2 regions of the Bradyrhizobium sp. CB82 genome follow, and region 1 is predicted to be linked to the other one. Evidence: predicted binding sites of a transcription regulator. Region 1 holds the regulator's gene; the other holds the start of a gene.
The links. Region 1 encodes LexA, which represses DNA repair genes until DNA is damaged. Its sites were predicted from a motif close to TGTTCNNNNTGTGTTCNG; they were not measured.
Positions count from the first base shown of each region.

Region 2: a site for LexA is predicted at 6,072-6,089, ahead of QA640_RS00870 (YifB family Mg chelatase-like AAA ATPase). Genes of this name have one in related genera too.

Region 1 covers NZ_CP121650.1:5,143,432-5,151,039, reverse strand. The annotation lists gene QA640_RS25085 (hypothetical protein) at 871-1,110, shown strand; gene QA640_RS25080 (hypothetical protein) at 1,304-1,456, shown strand; partial or broken gene QA640_RS25075 (ComEC/Rec2 family competence protein) at 1,477-2,853, shown strand; gene QA640_RS25070 (hypothetical protein) at 2,862-3,299, opposite strand; gene lexA (transcriptional repressor LexA) at 3,902-4,600, opposite strand; gene glp (gephyrin-like molybdotransferase Glp) at 4,776-5,987, opposite strand; gene QA640_RS25055 (hypothetical protein) at 6,332-6,538, opposite strand; gene QA640_RS25050 (HAD-IA family hydrolase) at 6,700-7,326, opposite strand; gene QA640_RS25045 (alpha-hydroxy acid oxidase) at 7,336-7,608, opposite strand, start outside.
Region 2 covers NZ_CP121650.1:187,672-195,279, forward strand. The annotation lists gene QA640_RS00850 (phosphoribosyl-ATP diphosphatase) at 1-165, shown strand, start outside; gene coaA (type I pantothenate kinase) at 300-1,256, shown strand; gene QA640_RS00860 (ATP-binding protein) at 1,524-3,758, opposite strand; gene QA640_RS00865 (hypothetical protein) at 3,885-4,352, opposite strand; gene QA640_RS00870 (YifB family Mg chelatase-like AAA ATPase) at 4,475-6,013, opposite strand; gene QA640_RS00875 (PilZ domain-containing protein) at 6,244-6,489, shown strand; gene QA640_RS00880 (IS1182 family transposase) at 6,633-7,608, opposite strand, start outside.

The DNA of each region.
Region 1 (7,608 bases):
CCAGCGTGCGCGCATTACGAGACAAGGCATTGATGAAAGCTGACATAACCGAATCCCCTTTGGTCCAATGAGGGGAGGCTAGGCCGGGTTTGTTTCCGGATGGCTTCGCGGCGCCGGGAAAATGGTTTCTTCCGCCCCTACGGTGCCGAAGCCTCGCGGTTATACCGCCGAGCGACTTGTTACTGCCCACGACTTCAGCGCGTGTCGCCCGCCCGTGCGGTGGCGCCGATCGGTCCGCACTCCGGAGCCTATAAAACGAGGACTCACCACGGGCCTTCCTAAGGGCTTGGCGGGCTATTCCCGGTTTTGCTCACAGGGCAGGGGAAACCAATCGACCAGGCATAAGGCCTCCTCAGTCGAGCGCTAGGGCAACGGTGGGTTTCGCAGTGACCATTCAAAATACGTAGGCGTGTGCAGGCGAGCGTCAAGGATCTCCGGGATAGTACGGGTAATGGTATCAGAAAAACAAAATCCACGGCGCAAAGGTCTCACGGGTGGTGGTCAGATCGGCGCCGTGTCCGGGTGGTCACACGGGCGGTGATCGGCGGGCGCCGGTTCACGCTGGCGGGCCTTCCACTAAGGCGGCCTTACTGGCGTCTCGGCCCTATAAGAGATTGGCTGATTGCTCGTTCGGCGGCGCTAACAGCTTCCGCGCGACTAAAGGCAACTCCAGTTTTGGGCGTTCGTCCCTCTCGCTCAAACGACCATTTCCAGCCGAATGGATTGATGGTCTGGACTACTGTGTACTCAACACCCTGATGTTCCATGAGTCAAAATAGCACACCCTGGGACTGGGTAGTTAGCCGACTTAGGAACGAAATTTGTTCGCCGGTGGTTGGCTCGGATTGCCGTCTGACAAGGAGGTCCGGCATGACAACCCGATATTTCTTCGACATCCGGAACAGCGGCAATCTCTACCCTGACGAAGAAGGCCTGGAGTTGCCCAACCAGAAGGCGGCTGAGATAGAAGCGGCGGAGACACTGATCGGCTTGGCGCGGGACTCGATATTAGGGAATGAGCAGCCAGGCATAGCGGTTGAAGTTCGCTCGCCCACCGAGCCGCTGTTTTGCGCTGCCCTGATTTATCAGATGAACGGGACAAGACACTAACACTGAGCCGCTTGAACGAAACGGCCGCGGCACGGGGGACTTGGAGGCCGGGGGGTCCTGCGCGTCTTGGATCTGGAATGCCGTCTTGACGAGTGACTCTCCGCCGGAGTCTGATCGGCGGCATGCGGCGGGATCAGCACATCATCGGCGAGCTCAGGCGGTTCGAACGGCTCTGCTGGCGGACGAGAGCGCCATGCCTGAGGAGAAGGCGGGGCTACGGTCGCTCGCGGTCAACTACCGCGACGCAGCGCAAGCGATCGAGCGGGAACGGCTGTTCCGCGTCCCAGATGCTTCCCAGCGAGATTTCTTGGGAAGCAAGAGTGCATTAAAGCGCTGTATTTCCTAACTAAAATCTCTGCTTGACCGATCTCCGGCTATCACATGGCGGTCGTCGCCGGCGTCGTGTTCTTTGCGGTGCGCGCGCTGCTGGCGCTGATCCCGGGGTTCGCGGTCGGCTATCCGATCAAGAAATGGTCGGCTGCGGCTGCGCTGATGGCTGCCGCGTTTTACCTGCTGCTGTCCGGCGGCGAGGTCGCAACCCAGCGCTCGTTCTTCATGACGGCGGTGGTGCTGATCGCGGTGATGGTCGATCGGCGTGCCATCACCTTCCGCACGCTGGCGGTCGCTGCACTGATCGTGCTCGCGCTCGCCCCGGAAGCCCTCGTGCATCCGAGCTTTCAGATGTCATTCGCGGCAACGCTTGGTCTCGTCGCGCTGGTGCAGATCGGCATGCCGAACCTGTTCGCGTCGCCCGACCACTCCGCCACCGCCCGCATCGCGCTGTGGGGCGGCCGCGAGCTCGTCATGCTGCTGATGGCCTCGCTGATCGCGGGACTTGCGACCACGCCCTACGCCGCCTTCCATTTCCATCGCATCACGCCGTTCGGCGTGCTCGCCAATCTCGCGGCGATGCCGGTGGTCTCTGCGCTGGTGATGCCCGCCGGCCTGTTGGGCTTGATCGCGGCGCCGTTCGGACTCGACGGCGTGTTCTGGTGGTTGATGGGGATCGGCATCGACTGGATGATCGCAGTCGCGCGTTGGGTGGCGGCCTTGCCGGGCGCAGTCGGCCGCGTCGCGGCATTCGGTACCGGACCGTTGATTGCCGCCAGCATCGGCCTCATCGTGATGGGCCTGTTGCGGACGCCGCTGCGCTGGACCGGCGTCATCGTGCTGGCGCTCGCGCTTGGCTGGGCGCTGCATATGCGCCAGCCCGACATCCTGATCGCAGGCGATGGCCACAGCGTCGCGGTGCGCGGCAAGGACGGCCGGCTGCACCTGATCCGGACCGGCAAGGACAATTTCCTCCTCAAGGAGTGGCTTGCCGCCGATGCCGATCCGCGCAGCGCGACCGATACCTCGCTCGCCCACGGCGTCTCATGCGACGAGGCCGGCTGCGTAACGCCGCTCGCCGATGGTCGCCTGGTCGCGCTCTCGCTGCGCGTCGATGCGCTAGCGGATGATTGCGGCCGGGCAGCGCTGGTGGTGACGGTGAAACCGTCCGCGCCAGATTGCGCGGCGATGGTCGTGGATCGCGAGCGTCTGAAGACGCAGGGCGCCCTCGCGCTGTCGCGGAGCGGCGACGGGTTCACGCTGCAAACGGCAAAAGCAAGGGGCGCAAACCGCCCCTGGTCGCCGGCCGGGGCCGGCGATAGCGATTTCGAGCTCAGCCTCGCACCGCGGCCGGCCACGTTACACAGCAAGGACGCTACGCCGTCGGAGGCCGACCTGCAGGCCGAGGATTAAAAGACGCGTCAGCCGATCGGCAGACGTGTCGGGGTCGTCGTGGTCGTGTGCTGCTCGACGGCCGGCTGCTCTGTCTTCTCGCCGAGCGGCTGCGTCACCGGCAATTGCAGAACGGTGGCACGCTGGCCTTCGACGAGTTGCGTCACCAGCACGTAGTTGCCGTCGGGGAATTCGATCGCATCATGATGACGATCAGGAATGTGCGGATCGACCTTGCCGAACTTGCCGACGCGGGAGTTGACGGTGCGCGTCCAGATCCAGCGATTGTCGTAGCGGACGTTGTCGGCGAAGGCGAGCTCGGTGCCGGGCAGGAGGCAGACGGCAACCGAGAGATCACGCTCCGACGCAAATCCACGCGTCGAGGTGCCGCGGAAAGTTGTCGTGACGATCGTCTCGCCGACTTGAGCGGGGCGGGTCGCAACGGCATGTAGGCTGTAGTCACACATCGGAGTGCTCCTCATGCGAGATAGCAGGTCCGCGCCCCCCGGAGGCGCAGGCCTCTATCAGAGTGGAAGCCTTCGAGTGTATCGCGTTTGTGGGCAAATCTGCGGCCCGTCTGCGCGCCGCCCGATCACATTATCTTTCCTGATCTTTCCCGGCGAACGAGGAACAAAGCCTCTCGCTGCGACTCTATCTTGGTTTACACCATTCACACATCCGAGCTTTTATCACTGGCCGGCAGGAGCCGAGTACCCCGTAGGGGGCCACCTCGCCGGCGCGGCAGGTGCGATCGCATTGCTGCAATTGCGGAATGGCGCGCTTGCCGCGTGCTCCGTCTTGCGGACGGCATGGTGGTGCTGCGCTGCGTCGCTCGCGGAAGCCGATCCCGCGATCAAGGCGCTGCCGAGATCACGCTGAAAATCATCTGTCGCATGGCTTTGTCCTCTGCATTGTGCAAAGCGCTTTCGCGCCTGCAGCGCTCGAGGATGTGGCTCTGCGCAGGGTGTGGGGATAATCGGAGGAAGCGAAAATGCTATCCACCCGGAGCGGACAATCCGTCCGCCCCGCGGCGCCGCGCGATGACCGGCAATCTGCCGGACGAGGGCAATCAATACTTCCGGTACAGCCCGATCAGTTTGCCCTGAATCTTCACCCGGTTCGGCGGCAGGATGCGCACCTCATAGGCGGTGTTGGCGGGCTCCAGCGCGATCGACGCACCGCGGCGGCGAAAGCGCTTGAGCGTTGCCTCCTCGTCGTCGATCAGCGCCACCACGATGTCGCCGGTATCGGCGGTCTCGTTGCGCTGGATCAGCGCCATGTCGCCATCCAGGATGCCAGCATCGACCATCGAATCGCCGCGCACTTCGAGCGCGTAGTGCTCGCCCGAGCCGAGCATGTCCGGAGGGACGCTGATGGTGTGGCTACGGGTTTGCAATGCCTCGATCGGCGTACCGGCCGCGATCCGTCCCATCACGGGCACGGCGACCGGACGCTCGCCCTCGTCGGCGGGAGCGCTTGGGCCCCGCACCTTGCCGAGATTGCCCTCGATGACGCTCGGCGTGAAGCCGCGGCGGCCGGCGCCTGCCGCCTGAAGCTCGGGCAGCTTGATGACCTCGATGGCGCGCGCGCGATTGGGCAGACGACGGATGAAGCCGCGCTCTTCGAGCGCGGTGATCAGGCGGTGGATGCCCGACTTCGAGCGCAGATCCAGCGCGTCCTTCATTTCGTCGAAGGAGGGCGGCACGCCGCTTTCCTTGAGGCGCTCACTGATGAACCGCAGAAGCTCGTATTGTTTGCGCGTTAACATCTCGACCAAGTCCCCCGGTTGACGTCGTTCGATTCCGAGACGTCGGATTCAGCAGAAGCCGCTAGATGCTCGAAACAAATCATGAACGGACACTATATGTTCGATATGTGTTCCGCAACCACTTAATTTTGGGTGAACGCAGCGAAGTTCGCGTCATGCGCGAATCAGATCGCCCTTACAAGGGCAGCCGCAACACCTCGCAAGGTGTGCCTGCCTCGGCCTTCGGCGCGAACGGTGCGCGCACGAGAAGTGCTTGTGCGGCAGCAAGATTCGCAAGCAGCGAGGAGTCCTGGTGGTTGACGGGAAGGGCCACCAGCGTGCCGTCCTCGCGCTCCTCGAGCCGGGCGCGCAGATAGTCCTCGCGGACGTCGTTAGGCCCGACGTCGCACCCAAGCACGGCGCGCTCGCGGCGGTGATGGACGCCAGAGCGGCCTGCAAGCGCGCGAATCAATGGCACCATGAACAGGAAGCCGCAGACATAAGACGAGACCGGATTGCCGGGCAGGCCGATCACCCGCATCGCGCCGAGGTGGCCGTGCATCATCGGCTTGCCCGGCCGCATCGCAATCTTCCAGAACGCCATCTCGAAGCCTTCGGCCTGAAGCGCCGGCCTGACCAGATCGTGGTCGCCGACCGAAGCCCCGCCGGTCGTGATCAGGATGTCGGCGCCGCTCTCGCGGCCCCGGCGGATGCCGGCCGTGGTCGCCGCAACGGTATCGGCGGCAATGCCGAGATCGATCGTTTCGGCACCCTCGGCCCGCGCCAGTGCATGCAGGGCGTAGCCGTTGGAAAAGACGATCTGGCCCGCGCCGGGCGTCGAACCCGGCATCACCAGCTCGTCGCCGGTCGCGAGGATCGCGACCTTGGGCCGGCGGCGGACGGCAAGCGCCGGGTGGTTCATGCCGGCCGCCAGCGACAGGTCTCGTTCGGTGAGCCGGGCTCCTGTCCTCAGAAGCACCTCGCCCTCGTGGAAATCGACGCCGGCCGGACGGATGTGCCGACCAACGATCGCGGCCTCCTTGATCGTGACGCGCCTGTCGTCGGCGACCGTGTCTTCCTGGATCACCACCGCATCGGCGCCATCGGGGACCACGCCGCCGGTGAAGATCCGCACTGCTTCACCCGCGCCCACCACGCCGGTGAACGGTCGACCGGCCGCGACCTCGCCGATCACGGTGAGCTCTGCGTCCACCGTCGCCGCATCGGCCGCGCGCACCGCATAGCCGTCCATTGCCGACATCGCCTGCGGCGGCTGCGTGCGCCGCGCCGCCACATCGCGCGCCAGCACGCGATGGTAGGCGGCTTCCAGTGCGACCATCTCCTCCGCCACGGGCTCGACGCCCGCCAGCACTGCCGCGAGCGCATCAGACACCGGCATCAGGGCCACGGACAAAACTCCTGCATGGAAAATCAACATCCCGGTCGGGCTCAGCGTTCTAGCCGAGTGCAGGCGTCGAAGCAAAAGACAGGCAGACGGGGCGGAAGTGATGGGCTTGTCGTTTCGACGGTGTAGCGCGGGGAGGGAGAGCGAGGCACCGCGACGGGGGATGCCGGGATCGATGGCGCGCGGCCGGGGGGAAGTCGAGACCATACGGGCGCAAGGTGGCGACTGGACCAACTCGTGGGTCGAAAGTGCTTACCGGGGTCGCCGCGTGATCGTTTCGATGACGAGAAAGACGGGAATGACGGTGGCCAGACATGCCACGGCGACGACCAGGCTCACGGCTAACATCAGGAGGCTCCCGTTTCGTTGTCCGGATCGACGTCGGGCGCCCTCAGTCCGACATCCTTCTCCGGCAGCGGATCAGCCTGCGCTTTCAGATCGGCCGCCTTGCTCACCAGCTTGGCGGAGAGCTGCGAATTCGACGTTGACTTGGCGAATTTGAGAAGGATCGAGGCTTGCTTGTTGAAGTAGGTCTTGCCCAACACGTTACGCATCCGTCGTAGAGAAACCCAACGGGCATATGACTCCGGAGTGGCAGATCCGTTCCGGGAACTCTGTGCAAAAATACACAGAGTGACTTGGTTCCACATCTTGCTGAAAAAGTTCCTGGATCCGGCGGGAACGAGACTGCGAGCGACCGCAGCAATGCGGCCGCCTAGAAGCCCAGCGCCTTCAGCGCCTCACCGACGTCGTGAGGCGATGTCACGTGAACCGCGGTCAGCCCTCGTGCCCGCGCGCCTTCGATATTTTCAGCGAGATCGTCGAAGAACACGATTCGCTCGGCGGGTACTCCGATCGCGGCGACGACATGGTCGAAGGCCTCCGCATCGGGTTTGCGCAGGCCGATGCTCGAGGACAGATACAGCTCGCGGAAATGGCCGAGCACGTCGGCATATTCCCTCGAGAAATATTCCACATGCGGCCGGTTGGTGTTGGAAAAGGCGTAGAGCGGCACGTGCTTCGCAGCGCGCGGCAACAGGCTTGCGATGTCGGGCATCTCGCCCGCGAAGATCGCATTCCACCCCTCCAGGAACTGCGCGTCGGAAATTTCGATCCCCAGCGAGCGCCGCAGCGAGTCGAAATAGGCCTCGTCGGTGATCTTGCCCATCTCATGCAGCCGATAGGCCTCGTCGCGGACATAGCGCGCCACGATCGATTGCGGTTCGCAGCCGGCGTGTCCCGCCCAGCAGGTGATCGCCTTGGAGAAATCGATGTCGAGAACCACGCGACCGATATCGAACAGAAGCGCATCCGCGCTGCCGGGAGAGAGGAGGGAGGTCATTGCGTCCTTTCAGTAACGATAGGGCTCGATATCGAGCAACGGGAACGCGCTGAACACGCTCGGCGCGTTGGTGGCAGTCGCCGGATGCAGGCTGGATGCGTTCACTTCGGCAAACGAGGTGGCGCCGAGCAGCCCGAGACAGCGCAGCACTTCGTCTTCCAGCAGCTCGAGCATCCGCGTGATGCCGGCTTGGCCGGCCGCAGCCAGCGCCCAGCACTGCAGGCGTCCGATGCCGACGAGGTCCGCGCCCATGGCGATCGCCTTGACGATATCGGTGCCGCG
Region 2 (7,608 bases), 4.3 Mb from region 1:
GAAAACGATCGCGCACATCTGATCGCTGAAAGCGCCGACCTGCTCTACCACTTCCTTGTGTTGCTCAAGGCGCGTGGCGTAAAGCTGGAAGAGGTCGAGGCGGCGCTCGAGAAGCGGACGTCAATGTCGGGGTTGGAAGAGAAAGCGTCGCGCAAGAGCGAGTAGAGCATGATCCTGATCCGAAGGACCGCGTCAGCGCAATTTGCGAAGCGGTTTTCCCTCCCGACAAACGCGGTACGCGTTTGCGCGGAGGTCATGCTCAAACCAAAGAGCTAGAGTCGGAACGGAAAGGCGGCGTCATGGATATCCGCGCACCCGAGCAACAGTACAATCCGTACCGCCTCTATACGCGCGAGCAGTGGGCGCGGTTGCGTGATGATACGCCGATGACGCTGGAGCCGGGCGAGTTCGACCGGCTCCGCTCCATGCATGACCGCCTCGACTTGCAGGAGGTCGAGGACATCTACCTGCCGCTGTCGCGCCTGCTCTCGATCTACGTCGACGCCATGCAGCGCCTGTATTACGCACAGCGCCAGTTCCTCAACATCCGCGATCGCAAGGTGCCCTACATCATCGGCGTGGCCGGCTCGGTCGCGGTCGGCAAATCCACCACCGCCCGCGTGTTGCAGGCGCTGCTCGCGCGCTGGTCGCCGCGACCGAAAGTCGATCTGATCACGACGGACGGTTTTCTCTATCCCAATGCCGTGCTCGAGCGGCAGGGCATCATGCAGAAGAAGGGTTTTCCGGAGAGCTACGACCTGCCGCTGCTGCTCGGCTTCCTCTCCGACGTCAAGTCCGGCCGCCACCCCGTGCGCGCCCCGGTCTATTCGCATCTGACCTACGACATCGTGCCCAATGAGTGGGCCGAGGTCGATCAGCCTGACATCCTGATCGTCGAGGGTGTCAACGTGTTGCAGACCGGCAAGCTGCCGCGTGACGGCAAGGCGGTGCCTGTCGTCTCCGACTTCTTCGATTTCTCGGTCTATATCGACGCCGACGTGGCGGCGCTGCGGCAATGGTACGTCAAGCGTTTCCTGGCGCTGCGCGACACCGCGTTCACCAATCCAAAGTCCTACTTCCACCGTTACGCGCTGCTCTCGGACGACGAGGCCACCGCCACCGCGATCGCGATCTGGGAGCGCACCAACCTCGCCAACCTCGAGGACAACATTCTGCCCACCCGCCCCCGCGCGACGCTGATCCTGAAGAAGGGCGCCGACCACGTGGTGGAAAGTGTGGCGCTGCGAAGGTTGTAACCATTTGGTAGGGTGGGTTAGCGAAGCGTAACCCACCTCTTCTGCTTCCGTGGAGATAGTCAGTGGTGGGTTACGCCTTCGGCTAACCTTACTGCGTCATAAACGCTCTAACTCCTCATCCTGAGGAGCTTGCGAAGCAAGCGTCTCGAAGGATGTGGGCCATAGGCGGGGCCTCATGGTTCGAGACGCGCTTCGCGCTCCTCGCCATGAGGGTTAGTGACAAAGATTAGTCTAATCTAACCCACCGTACGGCAGTGTCGATTGTGGCTACAGCGCCAGATGCCGTGACGCCGCGAGGCCCGCCAGTGCCTCTTCCAGCTTCTCGCGGTCGAGCGGCTTGATCAAAAATCCGTCCATGCCTGCTTCGAAACAGGCGTAGCGATCCTCCACCAGGGTGTTCGCGGTCAGCGCCAGGATCGGCGTGTGGCGACCGCCCTCGCCTGCCTCATGCGCGCGGATGCGTTTGGCCGCTTCGATGCCGTCGAGCTGCGGCATCTGGATGTCCATCAGCACGAGATCGTACGGCGTGCCGGCCGATTTCGCCGCGAGCCAGGATTCCAGCGCCGCCTCGCCATGGGTTGCGATCACGACGCGATGCCCAAGCCGCGTCAGCAGCGATCGCATCAACAGTGCGTTGATCTCGTTGTCCTCGGCGACCAGGGTCGACAGACCCTTTGTCACAGCAGACGGCGTGATGGATGCCTCGGCTGGCGGCTCCGGCGCGAGCTCGGGCGAGGCGACCTCCGGGGTCAGTGACAGACGTGCGGCGAGCGAGGCTGCGCGCAACGGCTTCACCAGAAAGCCCGTGAAGGCCGGCGAGAAGAGTTCGTGCCGCGTCGCCGGCGTGAGCAGCACCAGCCGCTGGACGGCATGGCTACGCGCCGCATCGCCAAGCCGTGCCGCGATGTCCGGACCGAGCGCGCGATCGATCAGCACGGCATGCCAGGAACGCTCCGGCAGCAGCGCCAGCGCGACGTCCACGTCCGAGACCGTGCAGATCTGGCCGCCCCAGCGCTCCAGCCGCCGCGCGATCAGCGACGCCTCGATGCCCTGGGCCGCGATCAGCAGGATCGATTTGGCGGTGAGGTCGGGGCTCGGGAACGTCGTGTGTCGGGCGCTTGCCTCGACTGGAGTGAGCGGAAGGGAGACCTCGAAGGTCGAGCCCCTGCCCGGCTCGCTCTCCAGCGTGATCCGGCCGCCCATGCGTTTGACGATGCGCTCGCTGATCGCAAGGCCAAGGCCGGTGCCGCCATAGGTGCGCGCGACGCGCTCGTCGGCCTGCTCGAATTCGCGGAAGATGCGCGACTGCGCCTCGGCCGCGATCCCGATGCCGGTGTCGCGCACCAAAAAGCTGACCTCGTTTGGCCAGAGACCAGGCTCGACGATCAGCGCGACGCCGCCATGCGAGGTGAACTTGATGGCATTGCCGGCGAGATTGAGCAGCACCTGGCGCAGCCGCGCGGCATCGCCGACGATGTCGAGCGGCAGGCGCTCGTCGACATAGGCCGCGATCTCGAGGTTTTTTGCCTGCGCGCGCGGCGCGAGCAGCTCGGTGATCTCCTCGACCAGCGTCGACAAAGCGAAGGCACGCTGTTCGAGGTCGAGCTTGCCCGCCTCGATCTTGGAATAGTCGAGCAGTTCCTCGATCAGCGCGGTCAGCGCTTCGCCGGAGGTTTTCACGGCCCGCGCATAGGTCGTCTGCTCCGCCGTCAGCGTGGTGTCGAGCAACAGGCTGCTCATGCCGATGATGCCGTTGAGCGGGGTGCGGATCTCGTGGCTGGCCATTGCGAGAAAACGCGACTTGGCGCGGTTGGCCGCGTCCGCCTGGTCGCGGGCCTCGGTGAGCGCGCGTTCGGTCTCGGTGCGATCGGTGACGTCACGGCCGACGCTCTGGAGCTCGGCCGGCTGACCGGCATCCAGCCGCACAAAGCCCTCGCGCCAGGCGATCCAGCGGGCGCCGATAGGGGTCGCGATCTTCTGGTCGTGGATGCGCGTGCCGTTGCTCTCGAGCGCGGCGTCGCCCTGCTCCAGCACGTCGAAATTGAAGCGCGTGCCGACCAACGTACTGCGGGCCTGCCCGGCAAGCTCGCAATAGGCGTCGTTGGCGAAGGTGATGCGTCCCTGGTGATCGCGCAGCACGATCAGATCACCCTGCGATTCGAAGAGACTGCGCGCGCGCTCTTCGGCCTCCTTGAGCTCCCAATTGCGATCGACCAGCGCCTCGTTATGCGTTGCGAGCGTGCGCAGCCTTTTGTTGACGAAGCGCAGCCGCATGCTGAGCGTGGCGAGTCCAAGGCAGGCGAGGGCGAACAGGAAGCTCGCGCCGATGGCAAAGGCGTTGGGATCGTAGCCGGACTTCTCGGCCCGGCTGCCGGCGATGAAGCCATAGGCGCCGCCGAACGTTGCCGAAAAGATCATGAAGGAGCGGATCGCGAAGGCGATCCTGGGATGGCGGCGCCTGAAGCGGCGCATGTGCACCTTGATCCGGAACGACCGACCCATCGCCAAAGATCCTGACTCTGCCTAGAATTCTTTTGCCCGCCCTCGGTGACGATGCGTCGCTCGACCTTGCGAACAGTTTGAGGTTTTGCAGCCGGCTCGAAACAGGGTTGATGAGACGTTAACGGCTCAGAGCGAGGCCGCCTGAAGATGGCGATGTTCGCCGGCAGCGCCGACGATCAGCGCGGCGGCATCGCGGGCGGAGAACGTCTTCGACCGCACATAGATGTGGTAGTCGGCCGGCCCCGCGCTGAAGAGATAGATCACCGGATCGGCGCTGCTCGGATGCGCGGAGATCGCGACGAGGCGCGTTGCCGCGCTGGCCTGGCAGGCGTCCGTCTCCGCGGTCGGCCCGTCGTCGACCAGGACGAAATCCGCAGCTTCCGCCGTCTCGGTGATCTGGACGCGGACGGTGGCGTGGGCGGGATCGTCGGTGAAGGCGACGTGCAGGCCGGCAGACCAGGGAACGGAAGCGAGCTCGACCGGGGTTTCGCCGACGACGATGCAGGGGTGCGATGGAGTCCCGGGCCCGCCGCGCGCCAGCACCGCCGCCGCCATCAAGGGAACAACCGAAGCCAGAACCTTGAAACGCAACATGACACTCTACTCGCCTGAGGCCCCAAGTGAACTCAGGAGGAGCTCGTGGAAACGCGTGGGCCTTTATGGTTTGCAGAGCGTAAAGGAAACTCGTTACTGCCGGGTTGATATACGCATGCGCGTCACGCCATCTGGCGCACATCCTCCGCGAGTGCGCGGTAGGAGAGGGCCTCGGCGAGATGCAGCCGGCCGATTTTGTCGGCGTTGTCGAGGTCGGCCAGCGTGCGCGCCACCCTCAGCACGCGATGATAGCCGCGCGCCGACAGTCGCATGGTCTCGGCGGCATCGCGCAGCAGCTTCTGGCCCTGCGCATCGGGTTTGGCAATTTCCTCGAGCACCGCGGCCGGCGCCTCGGCATTGGTGCGCACGTTTGGCAGTCCTGCGGCCTGATAACGCGCGAGCTGAATGTCACGGGCAGCGGCGACGCGTGCGGCGACCTCGGTCGAGCCTTCCGCCGACGGCGGCAGGATCAGGTCGGCAGCCGTCACCGCAGGCACCTCGATGCGCAGATCGATGCGGTCCATCAGCGGACCCGAGATGCGCGCCTGGTAGTCCGCCGTGCAGCGATCGATGCGGCCGCGCTTGCAGGCATAGCCGGGCTCGAACGCGTTGCCGCAGCGGCACGGGTTCATTGCCGCGACCAGCATGAAGCGGGCAGGGTAGGTGACGCGATGATTGGCGCGCGACACCGAGACCTCGCCGTTTTCCAGCGGCTGGCGCAGCGAATCCAGCACGCGCGGATCGAACTCAGGAAGCTCGTCGAGAAACAGCACGCCCTGATGTGCCAGCGAGATCTCGCCGGGTTTTGCGCGCATGCCGCCTCCGGTCAGCGCGGCCATGCTGGCGGAATGATGCGGCGAGCGGAACGGCCGCCGTGCGGTCAGCGCGCCGCCTTCGATCTCGCCGGCGACGGAGGCGATCATCGAGACCTCCAAAAGTTCGCCCGGCGACAGCGGCGGCAGGATCGAGGGCAGGCGCGCGGCCAGCATCGATTTGCCGGCGCCTGGGGCGCCGATCATCAGCAGGTGATGTCCGCCTGCCGCCGCGATCTCCAACGCGCGCTTGGCGCTCTCCTGGCCCTTGATGTCGCGCAGATCGAGCGGGGAGGCGGCCGCCTCATGCACCTTCGGCGAGGGCCGCGACAGCACCTGCGTGCCCTTGAAGTGGTTGGCGATCTGGATCAGCGAGCTGGCGGCGATGATCTGGATATCCGGGCTCGCCCAGGCGGCTTCCGAGCCGCAGGCCGCCGGACAAATCAAACCTTCCTCGCGGGCATTGGCGCCGATCGCCGCCGGCAGCACGCCGGCAACCGGCGCGATCGAGCCGTCGAGGCCGAGCTCGCCCAGCACCGTAAAGCCGGCGAGGGCATCCGGCGGGATGGCGCCGATCGCCGCCATCAGCCCGAGCGCGATCGGCAGGTCGTAATGGCTGCCTTCCTTGGGCAGATCGGCCGGCGCCAGATTGACGATGATCCGCCGCGCCGGCAGCGCCAGGCCCGAGGCGATCAGCGCCGAGCGCACCCGCTCGCGCGCCTCCGAGACCGCCTTGTCCGGAAGACCGACAATGGCAAAGGCCGGCAGGCCAGGCGCGACCTGCACCTGCACGTCGACCGCGCGGGCCTCGATCCCCTCAAAGGCGACAGTAGAAACCCGCTGAACCATGCTCGAACCAGCCTGCTTTCGTACACAATCGAGGGTAGCAGGCGGCCGATCGGCTGGCAAGAACAATACGGGAACATATGTCCCGGCCCCCGCGCATTTCCTAACGAGGCGTAAACGGGACGGGGACAGTAAGCCTCGAATGCGAGCCGATCCGCTCAGCACATCCCAACGAATGTTCGCTAAGTGTAGGAGCGCGGGATGGGCCGTGATCTAACAAGTGAATAATCGAAATGCTAGCAAATCGCCGGAGAAGCGAACGTCGGGTGTGCAGTCGGCTTGCCAAGATTCATCTTGGCGCGGGGTCGCTGCCGAGGGACTGCACGATCACGGATATTTCCGATGGCGGCGTGAAAGTGGTGGCGGAGTTTCTGGAGGTGCCGCCGCAATTCACCATCATCTTCGCGCCGGACTATTCCCGCCAGTGCCAGCTCCGCTGGCGCATCGGCTGCGAATTCGGCGCCGAATTCATCGACTAGTCTTATTGTGATTCCCCTCATCCTGAGAGCTTGCCAATCTTTCTCGTTTTGCGTGGTCATCGAAGGATGTGGCAGTTCCTCGTCGTGGCAACGCGTGGGCTGGGCGGCTGTGGCGAGGTTGGGGGATGTCGATGAACGCTCCTCTATGCGCTAGCGAGGCGGTTGCCTTGCAGGATGTTGTTGGCGAGGGCGTACCAGAGCACGACGGCGCGGACCTTTTCGAAGCCGCGCACGGTCAATTGGCGCAGGTCCCAGTTGCGCCAGCGGGCATGTATGCACTCGCAAATCGACCGGGGCTTGTATCGGGCCTTGCCCTCTTCGCTCGCCATGCGCGCACGCCAGGCCAACACCCCCGGGCCGTCGCCGCGTCGCGGTAGATGGGGATCGGTGCCGTGCTTGGATTGAGTGGGCGGGCAAAAGATATCGATGCCCTCGGCGTGCGCCCACTCGATGTCCTCGGCACTGCCAAAGCCGCCATCGACGAGATGGTCCTTGGGCAACCCGCCAGGACGCGCGCGCTGCCGCTCCAGCATGGGCCGCATCAGGCCGCGGTCGGACCCGGTGTTGCAGACCTTGATGTCAACGACGATCGGCTGGCCGGCGGCACTCGTCACCTGCACGTTGTAGGCGGGGCGGAAGCCGCCGTCGGCCATCTTCATGACCCGTGCGTCGGCGTCCGTCGTGGAGGCCCGCGGCTCTTTCGGCTTCTTGCCGTTGCCGCGCTTTTCTTCGCGCTCCTTGCGCTGCTGCTTGATTTCGGCGAGCGCCGTCTGCGCCGCTTTGACGCGCACTCTGCGCTCACGCGCGGCGCGCTCCTTGGCGGCCTTCATGCGCTGATTGCTAGCATCCGAACGAGCGTCAACCTCGCGTTTGAGGTCTTCCACCACCGCCTCAGCCAAGGCCAGGTGCCGATCGAGCGTCGCCTCCCGCCGGAACGAAGCGGCCCCGGCGCTGGCCCGGACCCGAACACCGTCCTGCGCCAGCGTTTCCAGATTGACGAGGCCGACCTTCGCCAGCACCGCCAAATGCTCGCAAAGCAGCCGGTCGAGCAGGTCGGCGCAACCGACCCGGAAGTCCGCCAGCGTGTGATGGTTCACCGACACCCCGCCACACAGCCAA